DNA from 3 places in the Priestia megaterium genome. Region 3 is predicted to be linked to each of the others. Evidence: predicted binding sites of a transcription regulator. Region 3 holds the regulator's gene; each other region holds the start of a gene.
The links. Region 3 encodes Rex, which represses fermentation and respiration genes when NADH is low (regulators of the CRP and FNR family bind a similar motif). Its sites were predicted from a motif close to TTGTGAAATATTTCACAA; they were not measured.
Positions count from the first base shown of each region.

Region 1 (8,435 bases), 250 kb from region 3:
GTGAAAGCATTAAAAAGATGAGCATTTGTCTGATTAAGAGGTCTCTTAATGATTCTGTGGGAGTATTAATTTGAATAACTCCCTGTATTTCTCCATCAAAGATAATGGGTTTTAAAACAATGACTTGCTCTTGATGACCATCCATTTTTTTTATGAGGCTCGTCGTGTTGTCCGGCTGGTTGCTGTTTTTCATTACTTGTTTGTATGCAGATGCAGAAAGCTTAGGGAAGTAAGAATGATGTGGATCCTTAGCCAGCCGTAAAAAGGTGCTTTTTTGATTGATAAAGGTAATATTAACGCCCGGGAAATAAACCATTGGTCTTGATGATTGTTTTACGTTCTGGCTTGTTTCAATATCGTGCTTCCAGACATCATCGGGAATCAAGTGAATTTGGTCTTCGATGCTTCTAATTTTATTTGTATAAATAAATTGCTTCATAAATACGTATTGAAAAACGCCTATCAGCATCAGTAAACTCAAAATAACGAGTAAACTTCTAGATAAAAGCTGAAGGCGAAGAGAGTTCAAATGAAAGAAACGTTTGTGCTTCATGAAATATCAATCCGGTACCCTACACCGCGAAGCGTTCGAATAACGGTTCGGCTATGGTCCTGTAATTTTTCTCTCAGTGATCGAATGTATACTTCAACAATGTTTTCTTCTCCTCCAAAATCATATCCCCACACTCGATCTAAAATGGTGGATTTACTTAGTACGAGACCGTGATTAATAACTAAGAATTTTAAGAGTGCATATTCAGTAGGGGATAAATCAAGTATGTGATTAAGGTATTTAATTTCTTTGCGGCGGTCATCAATTTTAAATGGACCGATGGATACTTCGTCTAATAAGTTGGGAAATTGATTGCGGATTCTAGCTTGAATGCGCGCAAGAAGTTCTTCAAAACTGAAGGGTTTGACCATATAATCATCTGCTCCAATAGTCAGCCCCTTTACTCGATCGTCCACTTGATCTTTTGCTGTTAGCATGATGACAGCTATATTCCCCATTTTCTTTAACAAGCGGCATACTTCAAATCCATCCATTCCCGGAAGCATAACATCTACAATAGCGATATGAGGCTTGAATTCTTTGGCTATATTAATGCCTTCCATTCCGTCTTGGGCAGCTTTGATATCAAATCCTTCATTCGTTAACCCTAAAGATAAAAACTGTAAAATAGTTGGTTCGTCATCTATAAGTAAGACTTTAATTCCTTTTAGTTGATCCATCATGGTGAAAACTCCTTTGCTCCTCTACTTTCTATTATGCTTTTTTATCTGAAACAGCCCTGAATAATAGCTGAAAGCAAGCTGAAAAATAGTAGCTATTCTTATATCTTCAGCTAACTTTAAGCTTCTATTCGTCTTATTCTCAGAAATCTTTTGCATAATGAACGGCGTACTAGATAAAACGCCATAGACGGAAAGTCTAATGGTGAAAGAGGAGGAAATGTAAAGATGATTAAATGGGTAAAAGTATTGTCTACATCTGCTTTAGGAGCTGCAGTTGCATTTAGCTCTATTACAACGAGTCACGCTGCAGAAATGCAGACAGCGAAAGCAGAGACAACTGAACATGTGAGTATCTCGCAAGCTCAAGCAAATGGTATTGCTCTGCAAGATTGTAAAGGGACGGTCACATCTACGGAATTTAAGCAGGAATCAAGTGTGTATGTGATTACAATTGTAACGAATAACCTTGAGCAAAGAATCGTAGAAGTAAGCGCAAGCACTGGAAAAGTAGTGAAGAAGCAAGAAGTGAAGTTATGGACACAAAATCAAGTGAAAGAATCCATTTCTAAGCAGTATACAGGAGCGATTCAATCTATTACATTTAACAAAGAAATGCATGAATATACGTTAACTGTAGTAGATGGCAAAGTAGAATATACGCTAACCGTGGATGGTCTAACGGGGAAAGTCATTCATGAGAATAAAAAAGAGCCGCAGCTAATATCAGAGCAAAAAATAAAAGAAACAATTGTTAAACAATATAGTGGTTACGTATATAGTCTAGAGTTTAAAGAATCCGCTAGTCAGTATGTCGCAGTGATTCTTAAAGATAGCACTCAATATACGGTAACGTTAGATGCTTTAACAGGAAAAGTAGTTAATACTTCTCAGCAAGAAGTGAAGCTATTAACGAGACAAGATGCAAAAGATTTTGCATTGGCTACATATGCAGGTAAGGTGAGAATGGTAGAATATGATCAAAACGCAGCGATTTTCACAGTAAAAATAATCAAAGATAATACGGAATACACCATTACAATCGATGCGGTTTCGGGTGAAATCACACATGTAAAACATGATAAGCTTCAGCCGTTAACGGAGACCGCTGTAAAAGTTCTTGCTTTAAAACATCAAGAAGGAAAAGTAGAGCATATTGAGCTTATAACAGAAAACTCAATAACTGTATACGTGGTGACTTTAGTGAGCGGAAGCAAGCAGCAGACGCTTAAGTTCGATGCATATACTGGACAAGAGTGCTCATAATTTTTTATCTTAAAACATAAAACATACATTTCATTTTTCATTCATATCAAGCAGAGGGTGCTTCAAGGCATCCTCTGCTTTTCTATTTTGTAACTGGAAACATTACCGTTTATCTATGTTAAGATAAATGTAGATTATTCTCGTAAAATGGATAAAACTAGAATGAACTAAATTAAATAGATAGGGTGTACACATGAGAAAAGAAGTACAAGTTATAGCCAAAGAAGCTTTTATTAAAAAAGTGAATAAAGGTTATCCACTCATTGAAAAAGATGCGCTTGTTGATGGTCATAAACTGCAAGAAGAAGGCGTTATTATTAACTTAGTCACTCCAAAGAATCAATTCTTAGCCAAAGGCTATTATGGAAAACAAAACAAAGGCTACGGATGGATTCTGACGAAGAAGAAAAGTGAACAAATTGACGCGGCGTTTTTTGTGCGAAAAATTCAGCGAGCTATTACCTCTCGTCACGATTTTTATGCGTCTGAAGATACAACTGCTTTTCGTGTATTTAATAGTGAAGGTGACGGAATTGGCGGCTTAATCATTGATTATTATGACGGATATTACGTCACGAGCTGGTATAGTGAAGGAATTTATCAATTTAAAGAATACGTTATTGAAGCTTTAAAATCTGCGCCTAACTTTAAAGGGCTGTACCAGAAAAAACGTTTCAACGTAAAAGGGCAGTATATTGAAGAAGATGATTTTGTCACAGGAAATAAAGGTGAATTCCCTTTAATTGTAAAAGAAAATGGTATTCGTTTTGCCGTTTATTTAAATGACGGAGCGATGGTTGGGGTCTTTTTAGATCAGCGAGACGTCCGTAAAACGATTCGAGATAAATATGCAAAAGGAAAGACCGTTTTAAACATGTTTTCGTATACAGGCGCATTTTCAGTGGCGGCCGCTCTTGGAGGAGCTACGAAAACAACAAGTGTCGACTTGGCCAATCGCAGCTTGGCAAAAACAATTGAGCAATTTAGTGTAAATGGAATTGATCACGAAGCACAGGACATTATTGTGGAAGATGTTTTTAAGTATTTTAAATATGCGGTTAAGAAGAATATGACGTTCGATCTTGTGGTGCTAGATCCGCCGAGCTTTGCTAAATCGAAAAAGCATACGTTCAGCGCGGCAAAAGACTACAAAGATTTATTAAAAGAAGCCATTGCTCTTACAAAGCCAAATGGTGTCATTGTAGCTTCGACGAATGCAAGTAATTTTGATATGAAAAGATTTCATTCGTTTATTGAAAAAGCTTTTAATGAAAAAGGGGAACGTTACAAAATGATGGAGCAGTTCTCTCTTCCAGCTGATTTTAAAACAATAAAAGAATTTAAGTCAGGTGATTATCTCAAAGTCGTGTTTATTCAAAAAGTAAATCGTTAAATGCAAGGCTGCATGATGAACTCATGCAGCTTATTTATTTTGATGAAATAACGCTTACAAGCTATTTTGAAGGGAATAAAATGAAGGTGAAAGATAAAAATTGTCAATATGTATGATAAAATAATAAAGGAATTATGCTCAACACTTCACAAATTTACAATATCATCCTTATGAAACGTATTTTTACAATTATTTTATTTTAAATGGGACAAGTATTGGGTACGAAGGGGAAAGAGCATACTACTATTATTATTTAAAAACATGAAAGGAGAAAGATTATGGCTGAAACAACTAAAAAGCCTGCCGGCGAAGTGAAGTTTATTCCTTTATTAATTTGTCTGGCAATCGGACTTGTTTTATGGTTTATTACACCTCCGTCCGGACTTGATGTGAAGGCTTGGCACTTATTCGCTATTTTTGTGGCTACTATCGTAGGTCTTATCATTAAACCATTGCCATTAGGCAGTGTAGCTATTTTATCTTTAACCATTATTGTATTAACTAATACATTAACACTTGAACAATCGCTCAGCGGTTTTCAAAATACGACGATTTGGTTGATCGTTATTGCATTCTTTATTTCTAGAGGTTTTATTAAGACTGGTCTAGGAACAAGGGTTGCCTATATCTTTGTTCGTTTGTTCGGTAAAAAGACGTTGGGACTATCGTATTCTCTTATCGTAAGTGATTTACTTTTATCACCTGCAATGCCGTCTAATACAGCACGAGCTGGAGGAATTATTCTTCCAATCATTCGTTCTTTATCTGAAACATACGGATCGAGAACTGGAGACGGTACGGAGCGCAGAGTCGGTGCTTTCTTAACAAAAGTATCGTTTCAAGGAGATATGATTACATCGGCTATGTTCGTAACGGCAATGGCGGCCAATCCTCTTGCTGTTAAAATGACGGAACAAATTACAGGAAAGACTATTTCATGGGTTGGATGGGCAGCGGCTGCAATCGTACCTGGAATTATTAGTTTAATTGTTATTCCGCTCGTTATTTATAAGCTGTATCCGCCAGAATTAAAAGAAACGCCGGAAGCATCTGAAATTGCAGCAAAAAAACTAAATGAAATGGGTCCGCTAAAGAAAGAAGAATGGTACATGATTGGCGTATTTTTACTTCTTCTTGTGCTGTGGATTTTTGGCGCTAATTTAAATATTAATGCAACAACAACTGCTTTTATTGGTCTATGTGCGCTGCTTTTAACGCAAGTGTTAAGCTGGTCGGACATCAAAAAAGAACAGGGAGCATGGGATACATTAGTCTGGTTTGCTGTTTTGGTTATGATGGCAACTTTCTTAAATGATCTAGGCATGATTCCTTGGTTCAGTGATCTGATGAAAGGCACTGTTAGTCATATGTCTTGGATGACGGCGTTGATTGTACTAGCTATTGCATATTTTTATTCTCACTACTTTTTTGCGAGTAACACGGCTCACGTCAGCGCTATGTACGCAGCATTTTTATCTGTCATCGTGGCCGCTGGTGCGCCTCCGTTACTGTCAGCATTAATTTTAGCGTTCTTTAGCAATTTATTTGGCTGTTTAACTCACTACGGCAGTGGACCGGCACCGGTGTTCTTCGGTAGTGGATATGTAACGCAGCAAAAATGGTGGTCGCTCGGCTTTTTAATTTCAATTATTCATATTATCATTTGGATTGGAATTGGCGGCTTGTGGTGGAAACTGCTAGGTCTATGGTAAAAAAACAGTGGCGCAGGCCACTGTTTTTTTATGCTTCAGCCCAAACGGATACAGAGCCGCCATTTACAGGGAAGTGTCCGTAGCCGTCTTCTTCGATCACAACTTGGTCTTCTCGGTTCTTTGTGAAGTCGATCCACGTTTGTCCGCTTCGGTGTTCGCCGACGAACATTCTCTTTTCGCCGTCTTCGCCGTTTGACATCACCACAGCGCATCCAGACTTCTCAAATTCCTCTACACCATGCCTTACCCATCCAATGGTATTCGGGTGATCAAAATAATCGTCTTGCTGTCCGTATGCTTTGTCATAGCGTACGTGCAAGAGAGCAGAAATATCTTTTTCTTTTCCCTCAATTGGATGCTCTCCGCCTATCCCAAAATAGTCTCCGTAAAATACACAAGGATAGCCGTCTTCACGAAGTAAAATTAGAGCGTAAGCACTTTGTTTGAACCAATCTTCTACCCAAGATTCTAAAGATTCATTTGGCTGAGAGTCATGGTTATCTACAAATGTGACAACATTCAACGGATGAGTCTTAACCAATGTATCATCAAAAATTGTGGTTAAATCAAAATCTCTTCCTTGCTGAGAGGCTTCATGCAGTTTGTAATGCAGCGATACGTCAAACAAATCAATTTGATAATCAATAACGTCTAAAAATTCCTGACAGGCTGTTAATTCTGGATTCCAAAACTCTCCTACAAAATAAAATGGCTTTTCTTGAGAAGAGGACAATTCGTGAGCAAACTCTTTAATAAAATCATGGTTAATATGTTTAATGGCGTCTAATCGGTAACCGTCGCACTGCAGGGTGTCTGCTAACCATTTTCCCCATTTGATCATTTCTTCTCGAACTTCAGGGTGATCGTAATCAATATTCGCAAACATTAAATAATCGTAGTTGCCAAACTCTTGATCAACATTTTCGTTCCAGCTTTTGTTTTCCCCGGCAATACGAAACACACCTTCTTTTCCGTTTTTATCATCGTAATCAGTGCCATTAAAATGATTAAAGTTCCATTTGAAAGAAGAATATTGATCGCCGCGCCCTTCAAATGTAAACTTTGTCCACCCTTCAATTTCAAAGGGTTCAGAAATCTCTTCTGTTCGGTTCATGGGGTCTACTTCAATGACGTGGAAGGTTTCTTTTTCATCCGCTGCAGCTTTATGATTCATCACAATATCAACATAGACATTAATTCCGTGATTATGACAGGCATCAATTGCTTCATGGAGCTCTTGCTTGGTTCCATACTTTGTACGAACGGTTCCTTTTTGATCAAACTCGCCAAGATCATATAAGTCGTAAACGCCGTAGCCATTATCCTCTGATGAAACACCTTTTGTAACCGGGGGAATCCACACGGAATCAATTCCTTGTTCTTTTAGTTGAGGAGCGAGCTCTTTGAGGCGTTTCCAATGCTCGCCATCAGCTGGCACATGCCATTCGAAAAATTGCATAATTGTATGATTCCGTTCCAAGTTAAATCATCCTCCTTTTAAATAAAAAGATATAATCGCTCACGGATAGTTCTTTAGAATCAAATGAGGAATTGATTATATTTTTTCTTTTAACGTTCCTGTTATCCCTATTCCTTAAACCTTTTTCAATATATGTCGCTTAAGAAAATCTTAAAATTTTCTCTTCTTTTTTCTTAAAAAATGCAGTTTACAATAAAACCCATAGACGAAATGACCCATGACATACTTTTGAAAGGAGACTGAGAAAGCAATGGACGAATATGTAGTTTTAGTTGTAAACAATGAGCTGTTTGAACGATTTAAAAGAGGGGACGCCTCAAGACAAACCGATGGCTCTGGACTTGGTTTAGCTATTGCTAAGTCAATTATTGATTTGCACGGAGGAGAATTGAATATTGAAATTGACGGAGATTTATTTAAAGTAACGATTACTCTTTAATGTGAGTGAATATAAACAGCATATCTAGTAAAAAAGAGAAGCAACCTCATTATGCTGGTTGCTTCTCTTTTTTTAGCGTTCGTAATTTTATTCCGCAACCGCAAAGTGTACTGTGCTTTAGTACTTTTATTTCTCTATGACACTGATTACATCTTATTTCTTGTCCAATCATTTCTTCATCCCTTCCTCTTTTTACAAGAATTTAAATAAGTATCCATAAAATATGGATACTTATTTAGTGATAAAATGTTAAACTAATTGAGAATAAACGAAAATCTAAAATGAGAAAAACACCTTTATTTTCTCATTAGGAAAACTGATATCTTTATTTTACTTGCTGCGGAACAGACAATCCTAAACCGTCTGCAACGCGTGTTCCATACTCTGGATCCGCTTTGTAGAAGTGCTGAATTTGACGCAGTTTAATCTCTTCTTTTTCTACAGGCTTCATAGCTTCAACGATGTTTGCAACTAGTCGTGTACGCTCGTCTTCGCTTAGAAGGCGGTATAAGTCACCTGCTTGCGTGTAATGGTCGTTATGATCATATGCAACACTATCGGCAACGCCTGAAACAGGGTATGCCGCTTGTTTGTTTTCATGAGATTCTGTCGGACCGCCAAAGCTGTTTGGCTCATAGTAAACAGAACGGCCGCCGTTATCGTCAAAGCGCATTTGACCATCACGCTGATAGTTATTTACTTCATTGCGCGGACGGTTAATAGGTAGCGCTTGATGGTTAGCACCCACGCGGTAGCGATGTGCATCGCTGTATGCGAATAGTCGACCTTGCAGCATTTTATCAGGTGATACGTCAATTCCCGGTACAAGCGTTCCAGGTGAGAATGTAGCTTGCTCCACTTCGGCAAAATAATTTTCTGGATTTCGGTCCAAGACCATGCGACCTACTTCAA
Region 1 is NZ_CP023317.1:4,982,784-4,991,218, reverse strand. It holds gene CEQ83_RS25565 (sensor histidine kinase) at 1-553, opposite strand, end outside; gene CEQ83_RS25560 (response regulator transcription factor) at 550-1,233, opposite strand; gene CEQ83_RS25555 (PepSY domain-containing protein) at 1,462-2,499, shown strand; gene CEQ83_RS25550 (class I SAM-dependent rRNA methyltransferase) at 2,693-3,892, shown strand; gene CEQ83_RS25545 (anion permease) at 4,171-5,604, shown strand; gene CEQ83_RS25540 (alpha-amylase) at 5,633-7,084, opposite strand; partial or broken gene CEQ83_RS25535 (ATP-binding protein) at 7,323-7,523, shown strand; gene katA (catalase KatA) at 7,849-8,435, opposite strand, start outside.
Region 1: a site for Rex is predicted at 4,027-4,044, ahead of CEQ83_RS25545 (anion permease). Genes of this name have one in related genera too.

Region 2 (8,435 bases), 960 kb from region 3:
TAATTTCCAGTTTAAACTGTTTATCTATTCACTTTTCGTTCGACATCTCTTTCCTTATTTCCTGTTTATTCGCCGTGAATATGCAAATAATGATAAAAATTCGTGTTTTTACCCCTATTTAAGAAGGAATAGCTTAAAACGTGTCGAATAGACTTAGGTAGGTATATGACATTATGTATGTTACACTAAATACAAGGCAAGGAAGGGAGAATCAGTCATGAAAATCAATGTTTTTCTAGACGACTATCGCAAGTGCCCTGACGGTCATGTTTTAGCCGAAACGATTGACGAATGTATTGATCTGCTAAGATCATTCGAGGTTGAACATTTGTCACTCGATCACGATTTACTCAGCAAGACACGGAATGGATTAACGCTCGTGCATTTTATGGTAAAGCATCATTTATATGCCGATCGAATTACGATTCACTCCGCTAATCATTTAGGCAGCAAAGCAATGTACAACTGCTTTAAAAAAGCTCAAAAAGAGCATAAAATGCCAAACAACATTAAAATTCTAAGATGCCCTCTGCCTCTTCGATGATATCTGCAACCTCACACATTCATTTCAACAGAATCTGTCCGGATTCAATTCTCACAGACTTCCTGTTTCTATAAAATGAAGAACAATACTGCTTGTTCGATACGTACAGATGTGAATACGCTTTAAGCAGTTTATATTATATAGAAGAAAACCGCTCTAAAATACCGTTATGATGGCTTTAAAAGCAGACTATATGGTACAAAGAGCGGTTTTTGCTATTTAGACAGTTTAGCAGAATCCAAATCAGCTGAGAGAGCAGCCGGCTGTTTTTTAGCTTCTTTTAGCTGCCTAGCATTCACAAACCAGTAAATGCTTCCTACAAACAGGCCTCCCCCTACGATGTTTCCGAGCGTAACAGGAATTAAATTATGAAATAGGCCAGCAGCCGAAATCGTATTGGGATGCGGAAGCAGTAAAGCCAGGCCAAGAAACGTCATATTTGCCACGCTGTGCTCGTATCCTGAAGCAACAAATGCAAATAGCATCCAGAAAATAAGCATGATCTTTGCCGCATCACTTTTAGTGCGCGAAGCCGTCCAAATCGCCAGACAAACAAGCCAGTTGCAAAGGATGCCGCGAAAAAACAATTCACTGACCGGCAAATTCATTTTTTTAGCTGCCAGCGTCATGAGTAAATGATTGAGTTCAATTCCTTTAAACAAACCGGTTCCCGTAATTAACAAACAAAGCCCAAATGCTCCTATCGCATTTCCGATAAAACACCACGTCCAGTTTTTGAACGTATCTTTCCATGTGGTGACTCCTGATAGCGTACTGACCGTATAAACCATATGATTCCCCGTAAACAATTCAGCTCCTGCAAATACAACAAGCAGGAGAGCAACAGCAAAAGATAACCCCATCACAAGAGAAACGACCGGTAAAGAAGCAGAAGCTAAAGGCGCTCCTACCGATAGAGCTAATATAACGCCAAGTCCCACGTAAGCACCCGCTAGTACAGCTAACAGCAAATAACTCGGTAAATGATCATTCACAAGCTTCGTTTTTTCACGGGCTAACTCATTCATTGACTGCAGTGAATTCTTAAGCAAAAGCGTTCCCTCCTTTTATTCATACTAGACGCATACTTTTTCTTCTGTTTTTTCCAAAAACCAAGAAAGAGCAGAAGCTTGCTTCACCACTTCACCAATCACAATCATCGCGGGATTACTCACTTGCTGTTCAGCAGCCGTATCTACGATTGTACCAAGAGTGCCTGTAACCGTGCGCTGATAAACAGACGTGCCTTGTTCAATAAGAGCAACCGGCGTATCTGCGCTTTTCCCCGCTTCTAAAAGCTGACGGCAAATATAAGGCAAGTTTTTAACGCCCATATAAATCGCAAGCGTATCAACTCCTTTTGCTAAATGCTCCCAGCGAATACTTTCCGGCTTGCCGCTCAAGCAGTGTCCCGTCACAACGGCAAACGAACGGCTCAGCTCACGATGGGTCACAGGAATTCCAGCATAGGCCGGTGCCGCGATGCCTGCTGTAATACCCGGAACGACTTCAAATGGAATTCCATTCTGAACGAGCACTTCTGCTTCTTCCCCGCCTCTTCCGAAAATAAACGGATCTCCGCCTTTTAACCGCACGACGGTGCTTCCTTTTCTTGCGTAGAATACAAGTAAATCATGAATGTCCTCTTGAGAAACGCAGTGATCACCAGGCTTTTTCCCGCAGTAGACGAGTTCCGTTCCTTCTTTTGCATACTGAAGAAGAACAGGGTTCACTAATCGGTCATATAAAATAACGTCTGCTTTTTCTAAACATTTGGCTGCTTTTATCGTTAGCAAATCTGGATCTCCTGGTCCGGCTCCTACAATGTACACTTTTCCTGTTCTCATTTTTGCTTCGCTCCTTTTAGTGTGTCCCCTTGAATTTTTGTGGCGCGTTGAAAGTCAACGCGCCACGGTACTTATTCTTCAATTAAAAGATACAGCAAATCTCCTTCAACAGACGCTTCGTACGTGTCTACACATCCGCTATCAGGCTCTTGTACGTTACCGTCATGCAAGCAAATTTTCCAGTCGTGCATCGGACAAAACACCGAGTCGCCGCTCACGATTCCTTCACTTAGCACCCCGCCTTTATGCGGACAGCGATTTTCAATTGCCCGGATTTTTCCGCTTGATAGCTTAAACACCGCAATTTCTTTTCCGTTTGCTTTCACTGTTTTACCCAGGCTTACTGGAAAATCATGAATCGATCCTACGCATACTTTTGTAATGTTTTTATTCACCATTTTTATTTCCCCCCAGCTTTATGATGTGACAACTGTTTCGAACAGCTCTTTTTTCGTCTTTTTGCTTTCGACGATTTCTTTCCAAGGATCACGGTACGTAGATAACGCTTCGTCCATACGCATATTCAGCTCTCTTCTCGTCTCAGCGTCATCAAGCACTGACTGAATGTGCGAAAGTCCCATGCGCTCAATCCATGCAGACGTACGCTCTAAGTAATTAGCCGTTTCTCGGTAATACTGCAAATAAGCTCCTGTAATGTCCATCAATTCTTCGTCTGTTTTTACTTTATACAACAGATCTCCGCCGCGAAGATGTGTACCTCCATTTCCGCCCACGTAAATTTCCCAGCCGCCGTCAATTCCAATAAAGCCAATATCTTTAATACCTGACTCAGCACAGCTTCTTGGACAAGCAGATACAGCCATTTTCACTTTATGAGGCGTCCATAGTCCTTCAAATTTTTTCTCAAGCGCAATTCCAACGCCCATTGAATCCTGCGTGCCAAAACGGCAAAACTGTTCGCCGACGCATGTTTTCACCGTTCGCAGCGACTTACCGTACGCGTAGCCAGAAGGCATATCTAACTCTTCCCATACGCTAGGCAAATCTTCTTTTTTGACACCAAACAAATCAAGACGCTGACCACCCGTCACTTTTACGAGCGGAATTTCATATTTATCAACAACATCTGCAATTTTTCGTAAATCTTCTGCGTTGGTGACGCCTCCGTACATGCGAGGAACAACAGAGTACGTGCCGTCTTTTTGAATATTCGCGTGCATGCGTTCATTCACAAATCGTGATTCGCGTTCATCAACGTATCCGGTCGGATTCACCATACCTAAATAATAATTCAGCGCCGGGCGGCATTTCGAACAGCCTTCTTCATTGTTCCAGCCGAGTACATTCATAACTTCACGCGTATGCGAAAGGCCTTTTGCTTTAATTTCTTCGACAACTTCATCTCGTGACAGAGTCGTACAGCCGCAAATCGCTTCTTTTTGAGCCGTAGCGTCAAAGTCAGCGCCAAGCGTATCCTGAAGCACTTCCGCTACAAGCGGTTTACATCCTCCGCAAGAACGAGAGGCACTTGTACAAGCTTTGATTTCATCAACCGATGAGCATCCTTGTTTTTGGATAGCTTCCACAATCGTACCTTTTGTTACGCCGTTACAGCCGCAAATAATATCATCGGCGCTCATGCTTGCTACTAAGCTTTCACCCGCGCTACCGCCAGAAGGCTGTAAAATTGACACTTTTGCTACATCGGATACATCTTCTTGCTTTTGAATCATTGAAAACAGTCGATTTCCGTCGCTGCTGTCTCCAAAAAGAACGGCTCCTACGATTTGATTGCCTCGCAAAACAAGCTTTTTATAAATGCCGTCTTGTTCATCGAACACTTTGATCGCTTTTTTCTCTTCATCTTCCGTGAAATCCCCTGCCGAAAACACTTCAACACCTGATACTTTTAGCTGCGTGGATAAAACTGACCCTTCATAAGGCACTTTTTCTGCCCCGCAAATCGCTTTTGCTAATGCTTTTCCTTGTTCATACAAAGGTGCCACCAGTCCGTATACCATTCCTCTATGCTCTGCACATTCTCCAACCGCGTAGATGTTTGGAATATCCGTTTGCATATAGTCATTCACAACAATTCCTCGGTTTACATTAAGTCCCGCTTCTTTTGCAAGCTGAACGTTTGGCTTAATTCCAACGGCCATCACGACCAAATCAGCTTCTAAAAACGTCCCGTCTTTAAAAGATAATCCTTCAACTCGCTCATCGCCGACGATTTCCGCCGTTTGTTTTTCAAGCAAAAATTTCATGCCTTGTTTTTCTAATTCGTTTTGAAGCAATTTGCCCGCTGTTGGATCGAGCTGACGTTCCATTAAATACGGAGCTAAATGAATCACAGATACATCCATCCCTAGATTTAACAGACCGCGCGCCGCTTCTAATCCAAGCAGTCCGCCTCCAATGACCGCTGCTTTTTTATACTGCTGAGAAGCCTGCAGCATTTCATCCGTGTCTTTTATATCTCGAAAAGCCGTAACTCCTTTTTTATCAGACCCTGGAATCGGAAGAATAAAAGGAAGAGAGCCCGTTGCTAAAATTAATTCATCATATGATTCTACTCTGCCGCTGTTCGTCGCTACTTCTTTTTTTACTGAATCAATACTAGTAACTGTTTCGCCCGTATATAATGTAATATTGTTTTCTTGATACCAGTTCCAATCGTTTAGCGTAATATCTTCAACATTCGTATCTCCTTGCAGCACTTTTGACAGTAAAATACGATTATAGTTCGGATGCGGCTCGCTTCCGAAAATCGTAATTTCAAACGCTTCGTTTGAAACCTTCAATACTTCTTCAATCGCTCGAACTCCAGCCATTCCATTTCCAATCAATACGAGTTTCTTTTTTTGCATCTTCCATTCCTCCCCTGGCGTCTATACCTGCTTGTTTCAAAGATATATTTTCTATGCATCTTTAAAGATATATTTAAGATATATGAATTTTCTGAATTGTTCAACTTATGTGTTAGGTTATCTAACACAGTTATGGTATGTATGCGATTCCATTGCTTTAACAGCAAGCAAAAAAAATAAGTGGTCTAATTACGTTTTAATTTGGATCAGCCTTTGCATTTTATTTTGTGATGTTTTTCACAACATTAATTTAGCAAGAATAAATAACCTGAGCTATGATAAAAATCACTCCTATATGTTGACAAGTCAAAAATAAAAATCCTAAAAATTCTTTATAAAGAATTTTTTAAACAAACCGTTCTTTATAGTATTTACTATCACTCTTTTATTCTTTATAATGAATATATAGACCTTTATAAAGAACAGAACAGAGAATTAACATGCCACTCGTAAACATTAAAAAACTTTGGACTCCTTTAGAAATCTTTGGCTTTAAGCTTTATAAGTGTAGAGATACAAAAAGCTACTACTATAAAACGAGGAAAAGTCATAATCTTATAAAACTATAAAAAACAAGCCCTCTTTCTTTTGAAAGAGGGCTTGTTTTTTATTCTCCTGTAAACCAATTCACAACATATTCTCCCCACACTTCATTTCCTTTTTTCGTTAAATTACCGCTGTCTTTATTGATATACTCGCCTAAATGAAACGGCCAAATGAGCGAGTGATTCATATAATATACCCAGTTTGCTTCAGAGACTCCCCTGATCGCTTCTACCCCTTCTTCATAGGACTCGGTTTGTGAAATATATGGCTGTGAAGGCTGAATCATAAGGGTCTTTTTCAAGTCTTTGAGCTGATGAATTAGCTTGTCTGTATTTTCAAGCGTCTCATCTAGCGTAAGGTGCTGATAATCATTTTTAAGAGGTGCTTCAAACAGAATAATGTTTGGCTGAAGTTGATCAATTTGATCGGCAATATGTGAGGATAAAAGCTCATCGGTTGTCCCGTTACCATATGAAAGTGTTTTGACCGTAAATACATCACGTCCATATGTAGCTGCTAGCTCTTTTTTTAACTGCTGTGGCCACCCTGTTTCCTTTGCGGACGTGGCAATTACAAGAGTCAGAGGCTTTTTATTTACGATAGATGACTGGATTTGCTTTGTGATAAAGTCTGGAAGATTTTTTGTATAAGCAGATACATCAGAAAACTGTTTTTCTTTATGTACAACAGCAGTTTTTACTTCACTTGCCTGCGCTTCCGTTTGCTCCTGCCAGTGCTGCGTCCCCGCATACATCACCGCCCCGCACAAAACAGCCGCCGCCACATTTACCCCAACCATCGCCTTCATTCAATCTCCCCTTTACCCACTTTTTAAAAACCAACTATATTCTGCCCACCCAACTTACATTCAATAGAATAAACAAAGAGACAAACACAAAAATACTACACTGAATTTGCCCAAAAAGGTTCACCTATGCGGCAGGCGCAAACCCGCAAGGGAGGGTGACTGCCGCTTAGGTCTAGCAACTCTACCATCACCGCTCTTCCGTGATGGTAGAGTTGCTACATCGATATATAAATAGTATAGATTAGTAGAATTTGGAATGGGGGACCTTTCGTACGTAAAATCTCTACAAATACACGTATACTTCGCATATTTCCTAGCGAAACGTGAAGTTTCCGGGGAAATTACGTCACGTTTCTTAAAAAGAAAACATAATGTACGCTCATTCGCACATGTCATCTTCCCCTTGTACAGTAGAGATACCGGCGGAATACAGCAAAAACGCGTTTTTGAAAAAGGAATGCTACATGCAAAAAAGCTCGTTTGATCAAATCGCTTCATCTTTTCATCCATTAATTGTGTCGATGATTAAAAAATTTCATATTTACAAAGACTACGACGAATATTATCAAATTGCGTTAATTGGTTTATGGAGAGCGTATCAAAAATTCGATGAAAGCAAAGGCTCTTTTTCCGCTTATGCCTACACAACCGTGCGGGGTACGATTCTTTCTCATTTAAAAGGCACCATTTTATACGAAGAACGTGAAACACCGGCTGAGCAGAACCTGCTTTCACTAAACGAAGATCACGCTCTTCCCGTTCCGCTAGAAAGTGAAATTATTAAGCAGCATATCGAACACTTAACGGGAAGAGAAAAAATCTATGTACTGGAACATCTGCTAGAAGGCTACTCGTATAAAGATATTGCCTACAAATACGGAGTTTCCACGGGAGCCGTTAAAAACTGGGGAAAAGCCGCTCGCAAAAAGCTAAAAGCCTCACTTCTTCAGGAATAAGAAAAGGAGGAAGCTTATTTTAAGCTTCCTCCTTTTTTACATATGTGTAGTCCCATGCAACCGATTGTTCATATGTAGGACAAGTTCGTTTGATAAATCGAACGAACTACGCTAAAAAAATCGGACTTTCTAAACAGTAATTACGAATAACAGCCGCTCTGGCCAGCTTTTTTTCTAAACTATAATAAGAAAGCTTAACTGGAATGAACGTTCCATCTTTGAAGTGAATTAGCATGGAGGTTGGATCAACTGTAGCAAGCGTGTGTGAAGTATGAACATGAGAGGCAAAAATCCAGGCGCAGCCATAGTCATTTGGCGAAGATGTCGGAAACGCAATGATGGCTTGTGAACGATTAATAACAAGCGGCGTAAGCTGTTTGTACGGAAACATTTTTCGAACGGCGGCAATAGAGCCGTTAAACGTACTTAATTCTCGAATGCACGCTTCTTCTAATAATTGCTTACAGGTCTTGCTTAGCATGTATTCTCCTGCTTCATCTAGCACCTTCGTTCGGTGCACAGGATCATTCACTGGAATTAATGCTTTTGTCGTCAAACCAATTTGATACTTTTCATCATTTGTCATACATCTACCCCCTTTGCTACTTTATAACTATTCTATACTATCGAAACGGGAAAAATCTAGTCTTTTTTTCTCATTATTTGAAATATTTTGAATATATTTCAAATCCAAAGAAAAAAGCGCTGAAGCCAGCGCTTTTCTTTTAAATAAAAATGTCTAAAATAAGAACCATTGCAAACGCTGCAAATGATAGAATCGTTTCCATCACTGTCCACGTTTTTAACGTTTGGGCCACTGACATGTTGAAGAATTCTTTGATTAACCAGAAGCCAGAATCATTTACGTGCGATAGCATTACAGAACCTGCGCCTGTTGCTAGC
Region 2 is NZ_CP023317.1:1,161,549-1,169,983, reverse strand. It holds gene CEQ83_RS05885 (cyclic-phosphate processing receiver domain-containing protein) at 218-544, shown strand; gene CEQ83_RS05880 (formate/nitrite transporter family protein) at 760-1,596, opposite strand; gene cobA (uroporphyrinogen-III C-methyltransferase) at 1,621-2,391, opposite strand; gene nirD (nitrite reductase small subunit NirD) at 2,463-2,789, opposite strand; gene nirB (nitrite reductase large subunit NirB) at 2,808-5,222, opposite strand; gene CEQ83_RS05860 (SGNH/GDSL hydrolase family protein) at 5,830-6,576, opposite strand; gene CEQ83_RS05855 (sigma-70 family RNA polymerase sigma factor) at 7,041-7,532, shown strand; gene CEQ83_RS05850 (competence protein ComK) at 7,639-8,118, opposite strand; gene CEQ83_RS05845 (GntT/GntP/DsdX family permease) at 8,258-8,435, opposite strand, start outside.
Region 2: a site for Rex is predicted at 5,448-5,465, ahead of nirB (nitrite reductase large subunit NirB). Genes of this name have one in related genera too.

Region 3 (8,435 bases):
CTTTGATTACAGCTACGCCACCAGCAAGTTTTGCTAAGCGCTCTTGTAATTTTTCACGGTCAAACTCTGAAGTTGTTTCTTCAAGCTGAGCTTTGATTTGGTTTACGCGTGCTAGGATATCTTCTGCGTTTCCTGCACCGTTTACAACTGTTGTATTTTCTTTTGTTACAACAATTTTAGAAGCGCGACCTAATTGATCGATGCCTGCTGTTTTTAAGTCAAGACCAAGCTCTTCAGTGATTACTTCTCCGCCTGTTAGGATCGCAACGTCTTGTAGCATTGCTTTACGACGATCACCGAAACCAGGAGCTTTAACAGCTACAGCTGTAAATGTACCGCGAAGTTTGTTCACAACTAATGTTGCTAAAGCTTCACCTTCTACGTCTTCAGCAATGATTAATAGAGGCTTGCCTTGTTGAACAACTTGCTCTAATACCGGTAAGATTTCTTGAATGTTACCGATTTTTTTGTCTGTGATTAAGATGTATGGATCATCTAATACAGCTTCCATTTTATCTGAATCAGTTACCATGTAAGGAGATGCATATCCACGGTCAAACTGCATACCTTCTACCACTTCTAATTCAGTTGTGAAACCTTTTGATTCTTCAAGTGTGATAACGCCGTCGTTACCAACGCGCTCCATTGCTTCAGCAATTAATTGACCTACTTCTTCGTCAGCTGCTGAGATAGCCGCTACTTGAGCAATTGAATCTTTACCTTGAATTGGTTTAGAGATTGCTTTTAGTTCTTCAACCGCTACAGCTACTGCTTTTTCCATACCTTTACGGATACCCATTGGGTTAGCACCAGCCGTTACGTTTTTAAGACCTTCTCTGATCATTGCTTGCGCTAAAACCGTTGCAGTAGTTGTACCGTCACCAGCAACGTCGTTTGTTTTGCTAGCAACTTCGGCTACTAATTTAGCACCCATATTTTCAAATGCGTCTTCTAATTCGATTTCTTTTGCAATTGTTACACCGTCATTTGTAATAAGCGGTGAACCGAATTTCTTTTCCAATACAACGTTACGACCTTTTGGTCCAAGCGTTACTTTTACAGCATTTGCTAATGTATCTACACCACGTAGCATTGCGCGACGTGCTTCTTCGCTAAATTTAATGTCTTTTGCCATGTTCCTTGACCTCCTCAAGATGTTCTTAATAATCTATTTTTTACGTATGATAAGTTTGTGGTTAAAATTAGCCGATTACAGCTAAAATATCGCTTTCGCGTAAAATTAAGTATTCAGTACCTTCGTATTTCACTTCAGTACCCGCATATTTTGAGAAGATGATACGATCGCCCGCAGCTACTTCTAAAGCTACACGCTCACCGCTTTCTAATACTCGGCCTGTACCAACAGCAACAATTTTACCCTCTTGTGGTTTTTCTTTTGCACTGTCCGGTAACACGATACCGCTTGCTGTTTTTTCCTCAGATTTTACAAGTTCAATCACTACGCGATCACCTAATGGCTTTAACAAGTGAAACAACCTCCTCAAATAATATGTTTGCATTTTTATTAGCACTCAACCTCAACGAGTGCTAACACAATTATTATATTAAAACAAAGTGGGTTTTTTTTGCAAGTATTAAACAAAAAAAATTTAAAATTTACGACAACTACATATAATAGTCTTAGATTTCGACGATTTTGAGAAATAAAGCATTCTTTTCTCTGTTCAATAATATGTATGTTACAATACGAGCAAGAAGAAATTACTAACTTTACAGTACTTCTTCGACATATATACATAAAAACCTTTTAAAGGAGTATAGAAGATTGGAAAAACGTTATTGGTATGTTATCCTCACCTACATCCTTATGCAGTTTTCAGGAGTTGTTGGTATACCGCTGTTAAAATTAACAGGAATGTTTGATGACTATCCAGTTCGAACAGCGAATGTCATGCTTTTGACTTATTGGACTATCATTAGCTTTATCCTTGGTTTACTTATTGTCTTACTGCTGCTGCGCCGTGACATGTCCATGCGTATAGAACATGCTGGAAAAACGATTGCTGTTGTCTGGTCAGTCCTTGGGGTGTTTCTCGCTATGGCTGGTCAAGCTGTAGCAGGTATGATTGAGCACGCTCTTGGCATTACCCAAGTATCTGAAAACACACAAAATATTGTTAATCTTGTTAAAGCAACGCCGTTCCTTATTGTCGTTACGTCTGTTATTGGACCAATACTAGAAGAGATTATTTTCCGAAAGATTATTTTTGGTTCTCTTCACAAACGATACAATTTCTTTATCTCTGCATTTATTAGTTCCCTTATTTTCGCTGCGGTACACTGGGATTTTAAACATTTACTTGTGTATACAGCTATGGGATTTGTATTTGCATTCCTTTATGCAAGGACGAGACTAATTGTTGTACCTATTATTGCTCATGTTTTGATGAATACAATCGTTATTTTATCTCAAACTATTTTTGCAGATAAAATTATAGAAATGCAAAAACAAGCAGAACAAATGCAGTTCATTTTTGGAGGCATGTTTTTATGAAGAATATCCCTTTAACACGAGGGTTTATTTATATTATTATGGGGATTTTATTCACCTACTTGGCAATTCAAAATGCCCAGGAAACCGTCTGGAATTTCCCCACAATCTTATTTGCACTCGTAGCCGCATTCGATTTCAGGTTTGCGGTTCGCATCTTTATCTTGCACTACAAAATTAAAAAATTGCAGCAGCAATATAAAAATCAAGATGATTCATCCAAATAAAAAAACCACTGTTTCAGTGGTTTTTTTTACATACTAACATCTTCTCTTTCTTGCTCTGCCCTTGCCTTTAACACTTTGCGATACGAAATGCGGGAAATAATGATGCTGATTTCATACAAAATTAAGAGCGGCACTGTCACCATCATGTGCGAGAGCAATTCCGGTGGTGTAATAAGTGCGGCAATAACTAGCAGTACGAAATAGGCATATTTTCGAATTTGAGATAAAAACATAGGCGTTATAATTCCTAAACGCGTCAAAAACATCACGACGACAGGAAGCTGAAACAACAGGCCAAAAGGCAGTGTGAGCTGCATTAAAAAAGAAAAGTACTCATTAATGCCAATCACTTGGTTTACATTCAGCTCATCAGAAACGCGCGTCATAAAATCGACGACAAATGGAAACAACACAAAATAAGAAAAAGAGACACCGCCGATAAAGAGAAAAATGGAAACAGGAATATATCCAAGCGTTACCTTACGCTCTTTTTCATATAAACCAGGACTAATAAATGCCCAAAGTTGATACAGTGCAACAGGAGCTGCAAGTACACAGCCGATAATAACAGCAAATTGCATATAAATCTTAACTGGATCTGTTAACCGAAATGCATTCATCGTTAAATTCTTTGCCTCATCAGCATGCTGTAAATAGACAATAACCTTATCCGCTATAAAAAAGCCGCCAATTGTGGCAATCACAAAGAAAAATAAAACAATTAAAATGCGTTTTCGCAGCTCTCCTATATGATCATATATTGACATTTCTTGTTCGGTCATACTATGATCACCCTTTTACTCTTTGTCATCTACTTGACGCTGTTTATCTTTTTCACGATCTTCTGATGCACCGCTAGCGGCATGCTTAAACTCTCTAAGCGTTTGGCCCACTGATCTTCCTAGCTCCGGTAACCGTTTCGGTCCAAAAATAAGCAGTGCTACAATCGCAATAATAATCCAACTGCCTGCTCCAATCCCCATATTCCCACTCTCCTTATTAATTTAGACTTAAGGAAATCGTAACACAGTCCGCCTTATTCAACAGGATAATTTTTCAAAAAGTAGACGAGCGACTGTAATTCTACAGCAAGATCAATATGATGGAGTCGAATCTCATCCGGTACGTTTAAGCGTGCAGGAGTAAAGTTTAAAATTCCTTTAATTCCGCAACTCACTAAACGATCAGTAATTTGCTGAGCAACAGTAGCAGGAACGGTTAAAATCGCTACTGAGATGTCATCACTCATATAATCTTCCAATTGGTCAAGATGATAGACCGGCACGTCGCCCACTTTTGTACCCACTTTTTCTTCTATCACATCAAAAGCGCACTCAATTTTGGTGTTATTATTTTTAATAAAATTATAATTTAGAAAGGCCGTTCCTAGATTCCCTACGCCAATCAGTGCTACTTTCGTTACTTCATCTTGGTCTAACGTTTTACGGAAAAATGTAAGTAAATAATTCACATTGTAGCCGTATCCCTTTTTTCCTAATGCACCAAAGTAAGAAAAGTCCCGACGAATAGTAGCAGAATCCACTTTCACTGCCTCACTTAACTCCGCTGACGACACACGCTGTTTACCAGAAGCATGCAAATTTTTCAAAAAACGATAATAAAGCGGCAATCGTTTAGCCGTTGCTTGTGGTATTTTTAATTGTTCAGTGTTCACGTTGTACCCCCTCAGTTCATGTATGTCATTACTAACATTTTCAAGTCATATTGCATTACCTTTCACAAAGCATCAACCGCTTTGAGGTAGCGCTTCCAATTCTCTCTCTTTTCTCTTGTTTTATATATACTCCGCTTCACACCTCGACGGCTTTTGTCTATTCAGCACTCCTTAAAGTCGGTATGTAGAACGAAGCAATTAGCCCTTCAAAGGATCCGTTTGTTAGTCATGACGGATTTTTCACATCCATCATAGATAAGTTCAGAGATGCACTTATCTCTTATTTTAACATAGTATCCTGTATAAAATGTGCAGGTAAAATCATTTTATTTCATGAATCAAAACATTCGCTTCATCATTTGTCCTTGTCCCTCTACAAATTACAAACGCTTGTAGGAAGAACTTGTAGTTAAAAATATGTTAAAATACACTATGGATATACTACTAGAGGTGAAAAAATGATTATTCTACAATTGAACGGTATTACAAAATACTATGGGGCAGAACCCATTTTATCGAATATAAAGTTAGAAGTACAATCAAAAGACCGCATTGCCCTAGTGGGACGAAACGGTGCTGGTAAATCAACTTTATTAAAAATTATTGCTGAGCAGCTTTCCTATGACAGCGGAGAAATTATTAAACCTAAGGGTGTTTCCATTGATTATATGGGACAAGATACAGTTCTTGAGTCAACACTCTCCATATGGGAAGAAATGATGACTGTCTTTGCTCCGTTAAAGAAGATGGAAAAAGAATTACGTACGCTTGAAACGAAGATGGGCGATCCAGATATTTTTAATGATTCAGTTCAATACGAAAAACTAACCAAAGAGTACGATCAGCTTCAAGTAACGTTCAAAGATTTAGGCGGCTATCAATATGAAGCGGATACACGATCTATTCTTCACGGTTTCCGTTTTTCAAACTTTGACTATAGCACCCCTATTTCCTCCTTGAGCGGTGGGCAAAAAACGCGCTTGGCTCTTGCAAAACTGCTTTTAACAAAGCCAGACTTGCTTATTCTCGATGAGCCTACCAACCACTTAGATATTGAAACTTTAGCATGGCTGGAACAGTTTCTGCAAGGGTATGAAGGAGCTATTTTAATTGTTTCACACGATCGTTACTTCCTTGATAAAGTCGTAAATCAAGTGTATGAAGTCGTACAAAAAACAACGGTGAAGTACACGGGCAACTACTCTAAATACCTCGTACAAAAAGCCGAGCGCTATGAAAAAGAGTTGCGTCAGTACGAAAAGCAGCAAGATGAAGTCGCAAAACTGAATGATTTTATTCAGCGAAATATCGCCCGCGCGTCGACTACAAAACGTGCGCAAAGCAGACGTAAACAGCTCGATCGAATGGAGTTAATAAACCGACCTAATGAAGGTGAAAAATCAGCTAGTTTTTCGTTTGAAATTGAGCGTCAAAGCGGAAATGAAGTCTTAAATCTCGAAAACGTGTCTATCGGGTATGATGAAAACAAATATGTCGTGCAAGAGGCAAACCTTCGGATTAAAAAAGGTGAAAGCCTTGCGTTGGTTGGTCCTAATGGAGTTGGGAAATCAACTTTATTAAAAGGTATTGTGGATAAACTAAGCTTCAAGACTGGAACCATTTCTTTTGGCTCAAACGTAATGGTTGGTTATTACGACCAAGAGCAAGCCAATTTAACGTCTAATAAAACCGTTTTAAATGAACTTTGGGATGACTACCCAGCCAAACCTGAAAAAGAAATCCGTACAGCGCTTGGAAATTTTCTGTTTTCAGGTGATGATGTACTGAAAATCGTTTCCACGCTCAGCGGTGGTGAAAAAGCACGTTTGGCTCTTGCGAAGCTTATGCTTCAAAAAGCTAACTTCTTAATTTTGGATGAACCTACTAACCATCTTGATTTAGATAGCAAACAAGTACTGGAGAATGCGTTAATTGATTACCCAGGGACTCTATTATTTGTTTCACATGACCGTTATTTTATTAATCGTATTGCCAATAAAATAGCAGAGCTATCTCCTGAAGGAGTAGAAGAATTTCTTGGAGATTATGACTATTATGTAGAAAAGAAAGCAGAAATAGAGGAAATCAAAGAATTAGAAAATATAAAAGCAAACGAAGAACGTACGGTAAAAGTAGATAAACAGTCCTATAAACAAGATAAAGAACAAAAGAAATTGATGAGACAGCGAACGCGCCGCATTGAAGAAATTGAAACTGAAGTAAACAAATTAGAAGCCGCCCAAGCGGCGAATGAAGAACTTCTTTGTGACCCTGAAATTTATCAAAATCACGAAGAAGTATCAAGATTAAACGGTGAAAATGAAAAAATTTCTTCACAGTTATCCACATTAATGGAAGAGTGGGAAGAATTACAGCTGCTTCTAGAAGAGTAGCCTATATTTTTGCGTATCTATTCATCCTATTTACTTGTTCATGCGCTTAAGAGCAAGCTTTATCCACTCTGTGAATAAATAGTGGATATCTGTCTGATTTTCATAATTAAAACTTGTTGATAACAGGTCCGTGTACTGAGTGCACGGACTTTTCCACATAATTATCCACAGTCAATTCTAAATTTATTGAATATTGTTGATAAATCATTTTTATCCACAAAAAAAGACGAATGAGAAATAAATCTCATTCGTCACTTACTCTTCCAAGTCCAAACCGGGGTTTGCATTTAATGACATATCTGAACGTTTTCCTTGAGCAAATCGTACGCTTGCTGCTGCTCCAATCATTGCGGCATTATCCGTACATAGAGATAGCGGCGGGATAATAAGCTCAATATTTGATAGGGGTTCAAATGCCTCTTCTAGCGCTGCTCTAAGCCCTTTATTAGCAGCAACTCCTCCTGCTAATAAAACTTGCTTAACGTTATATTCCTTTGCAGCTTTAATCGTTTTAGTTACTAACACATCAATGACACTCGCTTGAAAGCTAGCAGCAAGTGTTTGTGGAAGAATCTCTTCACCTTTTTGCTTCGCATTGTGGACAGTGTTAATAACTGCTGATTTTAATCCACTGAAACTAAAATCATAGGATCCTTCTTCTAGCCAAGCACGCGGCAAATCAATTAATGGCTCTCCTTCATGTGCAAGGCGGTCAATATGAGGTCCGCCTGGATATGGAAGGTTTAACGTGCGGGCTACTTTATCGTAGGCTTCTCCTGCTGCATCATCTCTTGTTTCACCGATCACTTTAAAATGACCGTGACTTTCCATGTATACAAGCTCCGTATGCCCGCCAGATACAACTAGCGATAAGAGCGGGAATTCTAGTTTTTTGATTAGCTGATTTGCATAAATATGTCCTGCAATATGATGAACACCAATTAATGGCTTTTGATGTGCAAATGCTAGCGCTTTGGCTGCATTTACGCCAATAAGAAGTGCTCCCACAAGCCCTGGTCCTTCCGTTACAGCTATTGCATCTATATCTGCAAACGTCAAGTTCGCTTGATTTAAAGTTTCTTCAACTACTACTGTAATTTGTTCTACATGATGACGAGATGCAATTTCCGGTACGACACCGCCAAATCGTTTATGGCTTTCTATTTGAGAGGCCACCACATTGGCTACAATTTCATGACCGTTTCGAATCACAGCTGCTGCTGTCTCATCACAGCTTGTTTCTAATGCTAAAATTAATTGATTTTCATTCATAAATTCACCCACATAACTAATGCATCCTCATTGTTATCAGAATAATAATTCTTACGAATACCTCCAGGTTTAAAACCTAGCTTTTGATACAATGATTGTGCAATATGATTAGATACCCTAACTTCTAATGTCATTGACGTAGCACCTAGTTTTCGAAGAACGTCCATCACGTTGCGGAGCAGCAATTCACCGAGTCCCTTGCCTCGGTAGTCTGGCAATAGCGCAATGTTGGTTACATGTGCTTCGTCAATAACAATCCACGTTCCACAATAACCAATAATATTTTCTCCTTCTTCCATCACAATGTAAGTTGAAAATTGATTATTGGTTAACTCATTTTGAAATGCTTCTGCACT
Region 3 is NZ_CP023317.1:206,389-214,823, reverse strand. It holds gene groL (chaperonin GroEL) at 1-1,135, opposite strand, end outside; gene groES (co-chaperone GroES) at 1,203-1,487, opposite strand; gene CEQ83_RS01230 (CPBP family intramembrane glutamic endopeptidase) at 1,787-2,515, shown strand; gene CEQ83_RS01225 (YdiK family protein) at 2,512-2,739, shown strand; gene tatC (twin-arginine translocase subunit TatC) at 2,766-3,521, opposite strand; gene tatA (twin-arginine translocase TatA/TatE family subunit) at 3,537-3,722, opposite strand; gene CEQ83_RS01210 (redox-sensing transcriptional repressor Rex) at 3,776-4,414, opposite strand; gene CEQ83_RS01205 (ABC-F family ATP-binding cassette domain-containing protein) at 4,873-6,807, shown strand; gene tsaD (tRNA (adenosine(37)-N6)-threonylcarbamoyltransferase complex transferase subunit TsaD) at 7,063-8,079, opposite strand; gene rimI (ribosomal protein S18-alanine N-acetyltransferase) at 8,076-8,435, opposite strand, start outside.